One region of the Salinivibrio sp. SS2 genome, then DNA from elsewhere that is predicted to be linked to it. Evidence: predicted binding sites of a transcription regulator. Region 1 holds the regulator's gene; each other region holds the start of a gene.
The links. Region 1 encodes PurR, which represses purine synthesis genes. Its sites were predicted from a motif close to TNANGNAAACGTTTNCNTNA; they were not measured.
Positions count from the first base shown of each region.

Region 1 (3,411 bases):
CATTGTCGCCCCCGCCGAATTGCCTGTTGGCATTATTACCGCCTTAATGGGTGCTCCTTTCTTTTTATGGCTTCTTATTCAACAACGAAAAGCAGTGGTTCACGAATGACAGATTCTGCCCTTCAAATCTCCAAGCTCAGCTATGCGCTTAACGGCCGTCAACTGCTAAGCGAGATTGATCTCGCCTTTACTGCCGGCCAGTTACACGTTTTACTCGGGCCGAATGGTGCGGGGAAAAGTACACTGTTAAAGCAATTGATTAGCGACAAACATCAGCATGGCAGTGTGCAGTTTTGGCAACAGCCAAAAAGCCAGTGGCAAGGCGAAGAATTTGCCCGACGAGTTGCCTTCCTTCCCCAACATAGCGGGCTCACGTTTGCATTCTCCGCGCAAGAAGTAGTCGAGATGGGGGCGACACCACTAAAGGCAAACCGAGAACAGATCGCGGCCCTTGCTAACGAGCAACTAACGGCATGGGATATTAGCCATCTTGCTCATCGACCGTATCCGATTTTATCTGGCGGTGAAAAACAACGCGTACACATGGCACGCGTGTCATTACAGCTAGCACAAACCGCACCAGATCAAGCGATACTGATGCTGGATGAACCCACTTCGGCCTTAGATATTACCCATCAACATTACACCCTAAAGCGCTGTCGAGCACTCGCTGACCAAGGAATGACAGTGCTATTGGTGTTGCACGACCTGAATTTGGCGGCGCAATACGCCGATCAACTGCATTTTCTGAAAGCAGGTCGAATCGTCCTATCCGGCGACCCGTGGCAGTGTTTTAGTAGTGATAGAGTGGCAGACATCTACCAATACCCGCTGACCGTTCTGACTCATCCGGAGCATGACTGCCCACTGATCGTGTCTTAATTGATAAATACATCATAGCTGGCTCACAAAACCGTCTGTTGGTCCATTTTCGCTGATCAGACCAATTGCGAGTGTGCGCCAACCTAAGTAAACTGAGAGCGCAACCGATTAGCTATGAGAATGGATGAAATCGGATTCGTTACCTTCGCAACCGTCTGATGTGCCGGGATTGTGAAAGACATCGCCGCTGACGAACAGCGGCGTTTTTCTGTAAGGTCGCGAGTAACGATCCCTACGCATTACTACAAAGAAGAATCAAGATGGCAACGATTAAAGATGTCGCGCGTCTCGCCGGTGTATCGACCACGACGGTGTCACACGTGATAAACAAAACCCGCTTTGTCGCAGAGAAGACGACTGAGAAAGTATGGCAAGCGGTTGAAGAGTTAAACTACGCCCCAAGTGCTGTGGCGCGAAGCTTGAAATGCAACACAACACGTACACTGGGTATGCTGGTGACCAAATCCACCAACCCCTTTTTCGCCGAGCTTGTTCACGGTGTGGAAGACTATTGCTACAAGCAAGGCTACACACTGATTCTCTGCAATACCGAGGGAAACCTTGAAAAGCAACGCGACTACCTGCGTATGTTGTCAGAAAAGCGCGTCGACGGACTCATTGTGGTGTGCTCTGATCTCAACGAAGATTTGATGCTGTTATTAGAAAAAAAACGCGATCTGCCTATGGTCGTGATGGATTGGGGCAGTCACCATATCGATACAGACCGCATAGAAGATAACGCTGAATTAGGCGGTTACCTTGCCACCAAACACTTTATTGATAATGGACATACTAAAATTGGCTGTATTTCCGGCCAAATGGATAAAAATACCTGTAAGCATCGCTTAAACGGTTATTTCCGTGCGTTAAAAGAAGCCAACATTACAGTGAATGAAAACTGGCTGATTGAGGCGGATTTCGAAGCCGATCAAGCGCAAATTGCCGCGAAGCAATTAGCGACAATGTCAGACCGCCCGACCGCTGTCTTTTGTTTTAATGACATTATGGCATTAGCGGCGATTAGTACGTTTAACGAGCACGGCTTGAAAGTGCCAGATGATATATCGGTGATTGGTTACGATAATATTGATCTCACCGAGTATTTCTCGCCACCATTGACAACTATTCACCAGCCCAAACGCCGTCTAGGCAAAACGGCCGTCAAGCTCTTGCTCGCGCGAATTGCCAACAACGAGACTCAGCAGCAAGTGTTCGAAATGCAACCTGCACTAGTGAGTCGACAATCAGTTAAAACCATAGATTAGTGTTTTTATTACACTTTTATGACACACCGTCTCCTTTGTGAGACGGTGTGTCTAATGAGAGACAACTCGATGAACCCTTCACTTAGCCATTAATCATTTACAGCCCTCTTGAACTAAGATCACATTTTTAAATGCTGCTTGGGACGACATCACTGTCTAATTATTATATGCTTAATAGCGTTTGAACAAGGCAAACCATGGCGAAAGCATGGGACGCAAAGCCACCGGCCTAATAACTTCCACTAGTGTTTGGGAGTTGATGGCAGCGGGGTTGCCAACAATTAATGATCGAAGCTGACAACTATTTGATAGATCGTTGACAACTCTGTGGTTTTGCCTTGTTACATTTTGACGTCTTTTTTGGGCATTAGTAATTCATCGAGATATTAATCAAATGGATAAACCAGCTTTAAAGAATGCAATGAAGTTATTTGCCAAATTTGGCAGCATTAAGTCCCGTTCAATGTTTGGCGGATTCGGTATTTTCTGTGACGATACCATGTTCGTTTTAGTCGTAGAAAACCAGCTCCACTTACGAGCCGGAAAAGAAAATGAAACACTATTAAAACAACAAGGCCTCGAGCCCTACGTGTATAAGAAAAGAGGATTTCCAGTTGTAACTAAGTATTTTGCAATACCAGAAGAATGGTGGGACGATGAAGAAAAGTTATTGTCAGAAGCAAAATACGCCCTAGAAGTAGCGAAGCGAGATCGAGCTGAGAAAAACAGGACTTCGCCAACAAGATTAAAAGATCTACCTAATTTACGGCTGGCAACCGAACGTATGCTGAAAAAAGCAGGTATTACATCTCCAGCAGATTTGCAGCAACAAGGTGCCGTTAATGCCTATAAAGCTCTTCTCTCGGCGCATGAAAAAGAGCTAAGCTTGGAATTACTGTGGTCACTAGAAGGTGCGATTACTGGCAAGCATTGGTCTGTGGTTCCACCCCAACGTCGCCAAGAATTATTACAACATTTAGAAAATTAATTCCTCACACCCCCCATACCTCTCTACCTTTTTTGTGAGCAATGTTCGCGTCCAACACCGCCTTTAAGGCGGTGTCGCTTTTTCTGAACGCGCTAAATGCTCAATAAATCATCATTCAAACTAATTTCAGACATAAAACGAAAGTTTCTTGCGATCGGTCGGGTCTGGTTAAAGGTACGATTAAGGACACAGTTCCTCAATGTAACCGACAAATCAGCCAGTTAATTCAGCTACAGTACCTAAAGTAATAACTGGGACCCATTTACTATCGGACGA
Region 1 is NZ_MEBP01000064.1:46,065-49,475, reverse strand. Features, by position in the region: gene BGK46_RS05590 (FecCD family ABC transporter permease) at 1-109, shown strand, start outside; gene BGK46_RS05585 (heme ABC transporter ATP-binding protein) at 106-882, shown strand; gene purR (HTH-type transcriptional repressor PurR) at 1,143-2,147, shown strand; cyclic di-GMP riboswitch class I at 2,327-2,426, shown strand; gene BGK46_RS05575 (TfoX/Sxy family DNA transformation protein) at 2,542-3,135, shown strand.

Region 2 (3,411 bases), on a different contig from region 1:
CTGGGCATACTAGCAAAAACACGATGTGATATTGAGATAATTTTCATTTTTGTCGTAATCCCACATCCTAACCAAGCCAGCACATTTAGGTCAGATTGTACCTCGACGCTGTGATACTGCTCTAAAGGAATTTTTGTGCTAATGTCGCCCATCCGGATTGCGCAGGAGTTGAGTCATGAAAACACACGCATCGGCGCCCTTGACGGCAGTCAGGCTAGACAAGTGGCTATGGGCCGCTCGGTTCTACAAAACACGGTCAATCGCACGTAACATGATTGACGGCGGCAAGGTGCATTATAATGGCCAGCGCGCCAAACCTAGCAAAATGGTTGAAGTAGGTGCTGAGATCCGACTTCGGCAAGGACACGAAGAAAAAACCATTACTGTATTAGAATTATCAGAGCAGCGTCAGGGTGCGCCGATTGCGCAGACGCTGTATCAAGAAACCCAAGACAGTATCAAACAGCGTGAGCACAACACGGAAATGCGTCGCTTACACGCACACAATCCGCGCCCAGAAAACCGGCCGGATAAGAAACAACGCCGAGATATTCGTAAGTTTAAACAAGGCATAGAGTAAGGCCGATCCCACTAACCAGGCCCTAAGCCGGAGAGATTGCATGTCAAACGATCAACTACACCGTTACCTATTTAAAGATGTGTCTGTGCGTGGTGAGCTGGTCAAGCTCGATGAAACCTATCAACGCATCTTGGAAAACCAAGACTACCCTGCGCCCGTCCAAGCGCTACTAGGGGAGATGCTTGTCGCCACCAGCTTACTCACTGCCACCTTAAAATTTGAAGGCTCAATTACCGTACAACTACAAGGTGACGGTCCGGTATCACTGGCGGTGATCAATGGTGACCATCAGCAGCAACTGCGCGGTACCGCACGCCTGAAAGGCGACATCAAAGCCGATGCAACCCTACCTGAGATGCTTGGTAAGGGGCAGCTCATTATCACTATCGAACCGGTCGACGGCGAACGCTATCAAGGCATTGTGGGCTTAGACTCGGATCATCTGCAAGGCTGCCTTGAAGACTACTTTGCGCGTTCAGAGCAACTGGAAACGCGACTTTGGTTGCGCACCGGTGAGTTTGATGGCAAACGTCACGCGGCCGGAATGATGCTGCAAGTGCTACCGGATGGCAAAGGGGACGATAACGACTTTGACCATTTGGCGAAGCTGACTGAAACCGTTAAAAATGATGAATTATTTGGCCTTGACGCAAAAGATGTCCTTTATCGTCTATATCACCAAGAAAGCGTGACCGTTTTCGATCCTCAGTCAGTATGCTTCAAATGCAGCTGCTCACGCGAGCGCAGCGCACAAGCGATAGCCGCCATAGAACGCAGCGAAGTCGATAAAATGATTGCAGAAATGGGCACGATTCGTTTGCACTGTGATTATTGCGGCAGTGATTATGCGTTTGACAGCGTCGATGTCGCAGCCATCTTTGAGCAGAACGCCGATTCATCGTCACAAATGCAGTGAAAAACGTGCTACATATTTAGTTGCATAAAACAAAGAAACCCAACTTAGTTCAAAAGCCAGCATCAAGCTGGCTTTTTTCTTGGTCTCCTCGGACACATCTCACATTTTTTTGCGCATTAATTTTGTACAAACAATAAGAGCTCTGTGGGTAGCGCAAACGTTTAACTAAGCGTTACCATAGAGGGAGTCACGTCACCTGGTGGTCAGTACCCTACAATCAAAATAGCCCTAGTGTGCGTGCGGTAATTTTTTGCAGTAACTCCCTGAATGGCACTATTCAGGTTGCTAGCATAAAGACAGTTAACAACATCTTACCCCAAGGAGCACCTATGACTGTCCTGAACGTCGAATCCGAAGTCGCCGGCATCGATCTTTCCCGTCATGGTCTGGAAAATGTCAAAGAAGTCATTCGCAATCCCTCTTATGAACAGTTGTTCGAAGAAGAAACCAAACCTGGGCTGGAAGGCTATGAAAAAGGCGTGGTGACTGAGCTCGGCGCTGTGGCGGTGGATACCGGTATTTTTACTGGCCGTTCACCAAAAGATAAATACATTGTGCGTGACGACACCACCCGCGATACCGTGTGGTGGTCCGATCAAGGGAAAAACGATAACAAGCCGATTGATCACGCCGTTTGGAAAGATTTAAAAGCCTTGGTTACCCAGCAACTCTCTGGCAAACGTCTGTTTGTGATTGATGGCTACTGCGGTGCCAACCCTAACACACGTTTACGGATCCGTGTGATCACCGAAGTGGCGTGGCAAGCGCACTTTGTGAAAAACATGTTTATCCGTCCTACCGATGAAGAGCTAAAAGACTTTGAGCCAGACTTCGTGGTCATGAACGGTGCTAAATGCGTCAACAATAAATGGCGCGAGCATGGTTTGAACTCGGAAAACTTCACGGTCTTCAATCTTACCGAGCGCATGCAGCTTATCGGCGGGACATGGTACGGCGGCGAGATGAAAAAAGGCATGTTCGCCATGATGAATTATTTCTTGCCCTTGCAAGACATCGCGTCCATGCACTGCTCGGCAAATATGGGCAAAGACGGCGACGTCGCGATTTTCTTCGGCCTATCTGGCACGGGTAAAACAACCCTCTCCACCGATCCGAAGCGTCAGCTGATTGGCGACGACGAACACGGCTGGGACGATCATGGTGTGTTTAACTTTGAAGGCGGCTGCTATGCAAAAACCATTAAGCTGTCCAAAGAAGCAGAGCCCGATATTTACAATGCCATTCGCCGCGATGCGCTGCTTGAAAACGTCACCGTACGTGGCGATGGCCGTATCGACTTTGACGACAACTCCAAAACCGAAAACACCCGAGTGTCTTACCCGATTTATCACATCGATAATATCGTTAAGCCAGTGTCGAAAGGCGGACATGCCAACAAGGTGATCTTCCTCTCCGCGGATGCGTTTGGCGTGCTACCGCCGGTGTCTAAACTGACGCCTGAGCAGACCAAGTATCACTTCCTGTCAGGCTTTACCGCCAAGCTGGCCGGCACTGAGCGTGGTATTACAGAGCCAACCCCTACCTTCTCAGCTGCTTTCGGGGCCGCATTCTTGACCTTGCACCCAACCAAGTATGCAGAAGTGTTGGTCAAACGTATGGAAGCGGCAGGTGCAGAAGCCTACCTAGTGAATACTGGTTGGAACGGCTCAGGCAAGCGTATTTCGATTAAAGATACCCGCGCCATTATTGACGCTATCTTAGATGGTTCGATTGAGAAAGCAGAAACGAAGACGATTCCTATCTTCAATCTCACCGTGCCCGTCTCACTCGACGAGGTCAACGATGGCATCCTTGACCCGCGTGACACCTATGTCGATCCACTCCAGTGGGAAAGCAAAGCGAAGGACCTTGCCCAACGCTTTATCGATAATTTCGACAAGTACACCGACACCCC
Region 2 is NZ_MEBP01000142.1:12,742-16,152, forward strand. Features, by position in the region: gene hslR (ribosome-associated heat shock protein Hsp15) at 176-580, shown strand; gene hslO (Hsp33 family molecular chaperone HslO) at 621-1,496, shown strand; gene pckA (phosphoenolpyruvate carboxykinase (ATP)) at 1,826-3,411, shown strand, end outside.
Region 2: the regulator PurR is predicted to act here: its motif matches at 1,646-1,665, upstream of pckA (phosphoenolpyruvate carboxykinase (ATP)).

Region 3 (3,411 bases), on a different contig from region 1:
GGTGCTTTCACCGGAAACGCGTGAAATGGTCATCGATCGGGTGATGGAACTCGAGACCCAAGAATTTGGTCTTGATGATCTAAAATGGGTTATTTTGATGGTGCTGTTTAACGTGCCCGGTAACGAACGTGCGTATACACAGATGGAAGAAATGTTGTACGACGCACAAGAGGGATACGTGCATTAACGCTTATCAATGACAGTAAAAGGTGTGAATGAGTAAAGATAACACCCCGAATACCCACGAGCGCTGCCCGGAATGTGGCAGCGCTCTTGCGTTTAAATCGGGCAAACGAGGCCCGTTTCTGGCCTGTACCGCCTATCCAGACTGCCACTATACCAAAGCGTTACATCATGGTGATGGCCATGTAGTAAAAGCGCTTGGCGTGGCTTGCCCGGCGTGTCATCAGGGAGAATTGGTGTTACGCCAAGGTCGATTCGGTATGTTTATTGGCTGTGATCAGTTCCCGCAATGTACGCATATCGAAAAACCGGATGAACCCGATCATACCACCCTAACCTGCCCAGCCTGCCACAAAGGTGAGCTGGTGGAGCGCACCTCGCGTTACGGCAAGCGCTTTTTTGCCTGTGACCAATACCCTAAGTGTCATTTTGCGGTAAATGTACAACCGATAGCCGGCACCTGCGAGCAATGTGGCTTTGCGCTGCTGGTGGAGCGTAAGAAAGGTGGCAAGACAGTACATCAATGTGCCGATAAGTCCTGCAGCGCGATTCAGGGTGAATCGGCTGCAGAATCGGAGAGCGAAGGCTAATCGGTTTGCGCGGCGAGAGCTAATGCCGCCGATTTCAAACCGTGAAAAGCATCGCAGGGAAGGTAGCTGGCGAGACTGGCTAACTTGGTGGCAAGCGCCGCGTTCGATGTGGCCGTGACATTAATATGACCCACTTTGCGCCCCGGACGAGGCGTTTTGTTATACCAATGCACATGGGCATCACGATAGGTCGCAAGCGGGACACTGCCTTGGCCTAAGATATTAATCATCGCCGTTGGCTGGATTAAATCGGTCGGGCCAAGAGGTAAGCCGCTGACGGCGCGCAGGTGGTTTTCAAATTGGCAACACGCGCTACCTTGCTGTGTCCAGTGACCGGAGTTGTGCACCCGAGGCGCTATCTCGTTCACCAGCAAGCTGCCGTCCACATCAAAGAATTCCACCGCGAGTACCCCCACATAGTTCAGCGCGCCGGCAATCTTTTCTAACATGTCCGCCGCCTGTGTTTGCAAGGCATCCTCATCCGGGCGCACCACAGACAAGGTTAGTATCCCATCATGGTGGTGGTTTTGGGTCAGGCTATAGCTGGCAAATTCACCATTCGCGCCACGCACACCAATCAGTGACACTTCTCGGTCAAAAGGGATCATGGCTTCGGCAATGATGGCTTGGCCATCGCGCTGTTCGGGCGCGGTGAGAAAGGCGTCGAGCTCTGCCCACAATGCGTGAAGATCATCGCCGTCACGATAGCGCCACTGTCCTTTGCCGTCATAACCATCCAAGGTGCTTTTGAGGACCAAGGGTGCGCCCAGTGCGTCGACCGCCTTTTCTAAATCAGCCTGTGTATGCACCACACGGTACGGTGCATTGGCGACACCTGCTTGCATCAGCAGCGCTTTCTCAATTTGGCGGTCGCCACCGGTTAGAATCGCTTGGGCACTGGGGCGTAACTTCCCGCTTTGCTCGCAGTGATGCAAGATATCAGCGGGGATATGCTCAAATTCCGCGGTGATAATATCCGCGCCGGCGATGGCCGTATTGAGGCCGTGCCCCAGTGGTTGCAGCGTCAGTGGGTGAACAATGTCGCCACTACGCACATCATAGGCGCTGACGATAAGGTTGAGCGGCGCGCCGGCCAAGGCCATCATCCGAGCCAGTTGTCCCGCGCCTAACACCAGAATATTCATGGCCTTAGCCTTGTGGGTTGGGTTGAGCGAGAACGGCCTCAGTTTGCGCTTGGCGAAACGCATCCACTTTTGCCATCAAATCAGGGTCGGCCGTTGCGAGAATTTGTGCCGCAAGGAGGCCTGCATTCGCGGCGCCTGCGTCACCAATGGCGAGCGTGCCCACAGCCACACCTTTGGGCATTTGAGCAATAGAAAGCAACGAGTCCATTCCCTTTAATGCTTTTGACTGGACCGGAACGCCGAGCACCGGCAGGCTGGTGTGTGCGGCGGTCATCCCAGGCAGATGGGCGGCACCACCGGCGCCAGCAATAATCACTTTAATCCCGCGCTCGGCCGCTTGTTGGGCGTAGTCGGCAAGTAACTGTGGTGTGCGATGGGCAGAGACAATACGGGTTTCGTAAGGGATGGCAAAGTGATCCAACATAGCCGCTGCATGTGTCATGGTAGGCCAATCGGATTGCGAGCCCATGATGATACCGACAGTCATAATACGTCCTTCTTGATGACAAGCGTGAATAAGATAAGCTGAGCGTGACGCGAATTATACCCAGATTTCATCGCAAGGAAAACGTTTGCGTCAGCGGTGGGGGATGAAATTCCGTCAAGATCCCAGTGCGTGGATCAGGTAAAGTAAGCACATGGTCTCAGTAACAAAGGATGTGAGCGTGGCACACGGTCAGTCGACAATTGATAAGCAAGCCGTGAAGGCTTTTTTCCTCCAACTTCAAGATGATATTTGCCAACAGCTTGCGCAAGAAGATGGTCAAGCGCGTTTTATTGAAGATGCGTGGGAGCGTGAGAAAGGGGGCGGTGGCCGCAGTCGCGTCCTGCGTCAGGGTCAAGTATTTGAGCAAGCGGGAGTGAACTTCTCGCACGTATTTGGCGATCAAATGCCTGCCTCGGCGACCGCGCACCGTCCAGAGCTTGCCGGGCGCTGTTTTGAGGCCATGGGGGTGTCGTTAGTGATCCATCCTCATAACCCGTACGTGCCGACCTCGCACGCAAACGTGCGGTTTTTCATTGCCGAAAAAGAAGGTGCAGATCCTGTGTGGTGGTTTGGCGGCGGCTTTGACCTCACACCTTTCTATCCGTTCGAGGAAGACTGCCAGCACTGGCATCAGACCGCCAAAGCCTTATGTGCGCCCTTTGGTGATAGCGTATACGCTGATCACAAAGCATGGTGCGATCGCTATTTTTATCTGCCCCATCGTGATGAAACCCGTGGCGTCGGCGGGCTTTTCTTTGATGATTTGAACCAATGGCCATTCGAACAGTGCTTTGCCTACACTCAAGCGGTTGGAAAAGGCTTTATCGATGCCTACCTGCCGATAGTACAGCGCCGCAAAGCCACGCCCTATGGTGAGCGAGAACGCGATTTTCAGCTTTATCGCCGCGGACGCTATGTCGAGTTTAACTTGGTGTATGACAGAGGCACGCTATTTGGCTTACAAAGTGGTGGGCGTACCGAATCTATTCTGATGTCGATGCCGCCG
Region 3 is NZ_MEBP01000070.1:2,205-5,615, reverse strand. Features, by position in the region: gene BGK46_RS07260 (DUF494 family protein) at 1-187, shown strand, start outside; gene BGK46_RS07255 (DNA topoisomerase family protein) at 216-773, shown strand; gene BGK46_RS07250 (5-(carboxyamino)imidazole ribonucleotide synthase) at 770-1,918, opposite strand; gene purE (5-(carboxyamino)imidazole ribonucleotide mutase) at 1,923-2,405, opposite strand; gene hemF (oxygen-dependent coproporphyrinogen oxidase) at 2,584-3,411, shown strand, end outside.
Region 3: the regulator PurR is predicted to act here: its motif matches at 2,479-2,498, upstream of purE (5-(carboxyamino)imidazole ribonucleotide mutase).

Region 4 (3,411 bases), on a different contig from region 1:
AGTTTGATCGCGAACTGCGCCGCTTTACCTTTTAGGTTCTCAGCGTGATAGTCTTCTGGGAAGTTGACGTCGATAGTGAATTCTTCACCCGCTTTTTTGCCAACCAAGCCGTCTTCGAAACCAGGGATCATGCGGCCTTGGCCCATGACTAGCTGGAAGCCTTCCGCTTTACCGCCTTCGAATTCTTCGCCGTCAATGGTACCTGTGAAGTCTAGCGTTACACGGCTATCTTCTTTTACTTCACCGTCAGCTTCAACCCAGTTCGCTTGCTGCTTACGCAGAGTAGTCAGCATTTCTTCAACGTCGCTGTCTTGTACTTCTGCGTGTGGTTTTTCAACTTCGATCGCTTCCAAACCTTGCAGTTCAACTTCTGGGTACACTTCAAATTCAGCTTTGAATACCAGATCTTTACCCGCTTCATTCTCTACCGGTGTAAAGGTTGGCGCGCCTGCTGGATTAGTTTTCTCTTGGATGATGGCTTCGATGAAATGACGCTGCATTACCTCGCCCAGCACGTCTTGGCGTACTGCATCGCCATACATGCGAGAAACCATTTTCAAAGGTACTTTACCTTTACGGAAACCATCAAAACGACGATTTTTAGCAATGTTGCGTAGCTCTTTCGTGACTGCGTCTTCAATGTTTGCAGCAGGCACAGTGATGGTCATTTGGCGCTTTAGGCCTTCGGTGGTTTCAACGGTAACTTGCATTATAAAATTAACCTCAAATTTACTCAGGGGTACTGAGTGATGTTGACCAGTTTTTACTGGTGTCATCATCCGAGCTATGAATCCGTCATAGCCCCTGCGAATCCGGATACACGCAATTGGCGTATCGAGCTATCTCATCCGAGACTGAAAATTAAGACGCGCTATTATAGCGGCACCCGTCAACTGAGTCGAGACAAGGGGCGACCGATGGCGTTTCAATATCGAAATTGGGGTGATATCTCACAATTCAACCGGGCAAGATCACATCTTTTTGTGTTTTTGCACTGTTTGGTTAGCTTTTGAGCAGAAACGGGAGATTATCTTCGCTAGCGAGAACGAAAGAAATGGCACGCCCTACAGGATTCGAACCTGTGACCCACGGCTTAGAAGGCCGTTGCTCTATCCAACTGAGCTAAGGGCGCAAAATAGATATGCAGCGGGGATTATAAAGCGAGGTCAGGCGTCGTCAACGGTTTTCACCGAAATGTCTAATCAGTTGCTCAAAAGCACGCCAGTTCGCGCGGCATAAAAGCCCTGTTGTGTGGAGCTCCTCCAATCAATATAAGGCGATATCTAGCACAACACCTTTGATTCACAATGACTTTGACGGTTTCTCTGCCACCAAACCACCAAAAGCAAACGTTTGCGCAATAGCTTTTACGCCCGAAGTTTGTCACAATATCGACCCGTTTTTTGCTCTCTTAGCCAAAGGATACTTATGGCCGCACAAATCATTGATGGAAAACTGATCGCGCAAACGGTGCGTCGAGAAGTCGCAGCACGTGTTGCTGCCCGTAAAGAAGCGGGACGCCGTGCGCCCGGGCTTGCCGTGATTTTAGTGGGTGACGATCCAGCGTCACAGGTTTATGTGGGCAGTAAGCGTCGCGTCTGTGATGAGGTGGGCTTTGTCTCTCGCTCTTACGATTTGCCGTCAACCTGCTCTCAGCATGAATTACTGACGCTGATCGATACACTCAATGATGACGACACCATCGATGGTATTTTGGTGCAACTGCCTTTACCTGCGGGCATTGATGCTACCTCTGTCCTTGAACGTATCCGTCCCGACAAAGACGTCGACGGCTTCCATCCTTACAATGTGGGCCGTTTGTGCCAACGTATGCCAACCCTGCGTTCCTGTACCCCAAAAGGGATCATCACCTTACTTGACCGCTACAACGTACCTTTGCGTGGCAAACATGCCGTTGTCGTCGGTGCCTCAAACATTGTCGGCCGTCCGATGACACTAGAGTTGCTACTCGCCGGATGTACCACGACCACTTGCCATCGTTTTACCCAAGATCTCGAAGCACATGTTCGTCAAGCCGATGTGTTAGTGGTCGCCGTCGGTAAGCCTAAATTTATTCCTGGCGAGTGGATTAAGCCCGGTGCGATTGTGATTGATGTAGGAATTAATCGCATGGATAGCGGCCAGCTAATCGGTGATATTGACTATGACGTGGCATACGAAAAGGCAAGCCATATCACGCCTGTTCCCGGCGGTGTTGGCCCAATGACGGTGGCAACACTGATTGAGAATACCTTGATGGCCTGTGAGCAATACCACGACGCCTAATCGTGTGATGATAAGAAGCCGGCTGACCGCCGGCTTTTTTACACCAACAGCGCCGGTTGCGGCTCTGATGCTTTAACGAGTTGATTACGCCCTTTCGCTTTGGCTTGGTATAAACAATGGTCAGCACGCTGGATCAACTGATGGATAGACGCATCCCCGTGCACCATGCCAATGCTCACCGTAAATTGAAATGCCTGATCGTAAGGTGTCCACGTTGTCGCCGCTAGCTCTTCTCGCATCGCGTTTAGGCGGGCCTCAAAGCCTTGGTCATTGTTACCGTACAGTACACAGAACTCTTCACCACCAAATCGTGCAACCAACGCGTCTGGGAAATAACGATTCAACACTTTGGCCAACTCAATCAGCGCAATATCGCCAATGTGATGACCCAAGCTATCATTCACTTTTTTAAAGTGGTCAATGTCAATCAAGGCTAGCCCTCGTGGGCCATTGTTTTTCCGCGTTTGAGGATGCTCGAAAAAGTAACGACGGTTCCAGGTTTGGGTCAAATAGTCGGTATTTGCCAAATGAAACAAACGCCTTTCTGTATCCAGCGCATTTAATGTGCTGTGCAAACGGCAGTAAAATTCCTCTTGGTTAAATGGCTTTGCCAGAAAGTCGTTCGCACCTGCTTTTAGAAAACGGGCCGTCAAACTTGGATCGTCATCGCCGGATAAACCAATAATGGCAAGCTGGCCATCGACTTTGTGCTGACGGAGTGCCTTGACCAGTTGAACCCCATCCATTTTTGGCATAGTGAAGTCGGTGATCACTAATGAAATTCGCGGATCGGCACGCACCATCGCAAGTGCTTCCTGCCCATCTTGCGCATCCATCACATTTAGATACTGGCGCTCCAGTAAGCTGCGCACATAACGACGCGAGGTCAGCGAGTCATCCACCACCAATACATGATGCTGCTGGTTTTTCTCGAGGCGATGCAGCAACGGTGCAATTGATGAGACACAAGCTGGGCTGTCTTTGGGGATGTAATCAATCACAGTTTTCGCCAGCACACGCTCCCGCGTACGTGCATCCATCATGGCCGTTAATACAATGACTTTGATATCGAGTGACAAGCACACATCAATGATTTCACCGTCCTGACCGTCGGGCAAACAATAA
Region 4 is NZ_MEBP01000123.1:31,346-34,756, forward strand. Features, by position in the region: gene tig (trigger factor) at 1-710, opposite strand, end outside; tRNA gene BGK46_RS14885 (tRNA-Arg) at 1,056-1,132, opposite strand; gene folD (bifunctional methylenetetrahydrofolate dehydrogenase/methenyltetrahydrofolate cyclohydrolase FolD) at 1,429-2,286, shown strand; gene BGK46_RS14895 (response regulator) at 2,325-3,411, opposite strand, start outside.
Region 4: the regulator PurR is predicted to act here: its motif matches at 1,342-1,361, upstream of folD (bifunctional methylenetetrahydrofolate dehydrogenase/methenyltetrahydrofolate cyclohydrolase FolD).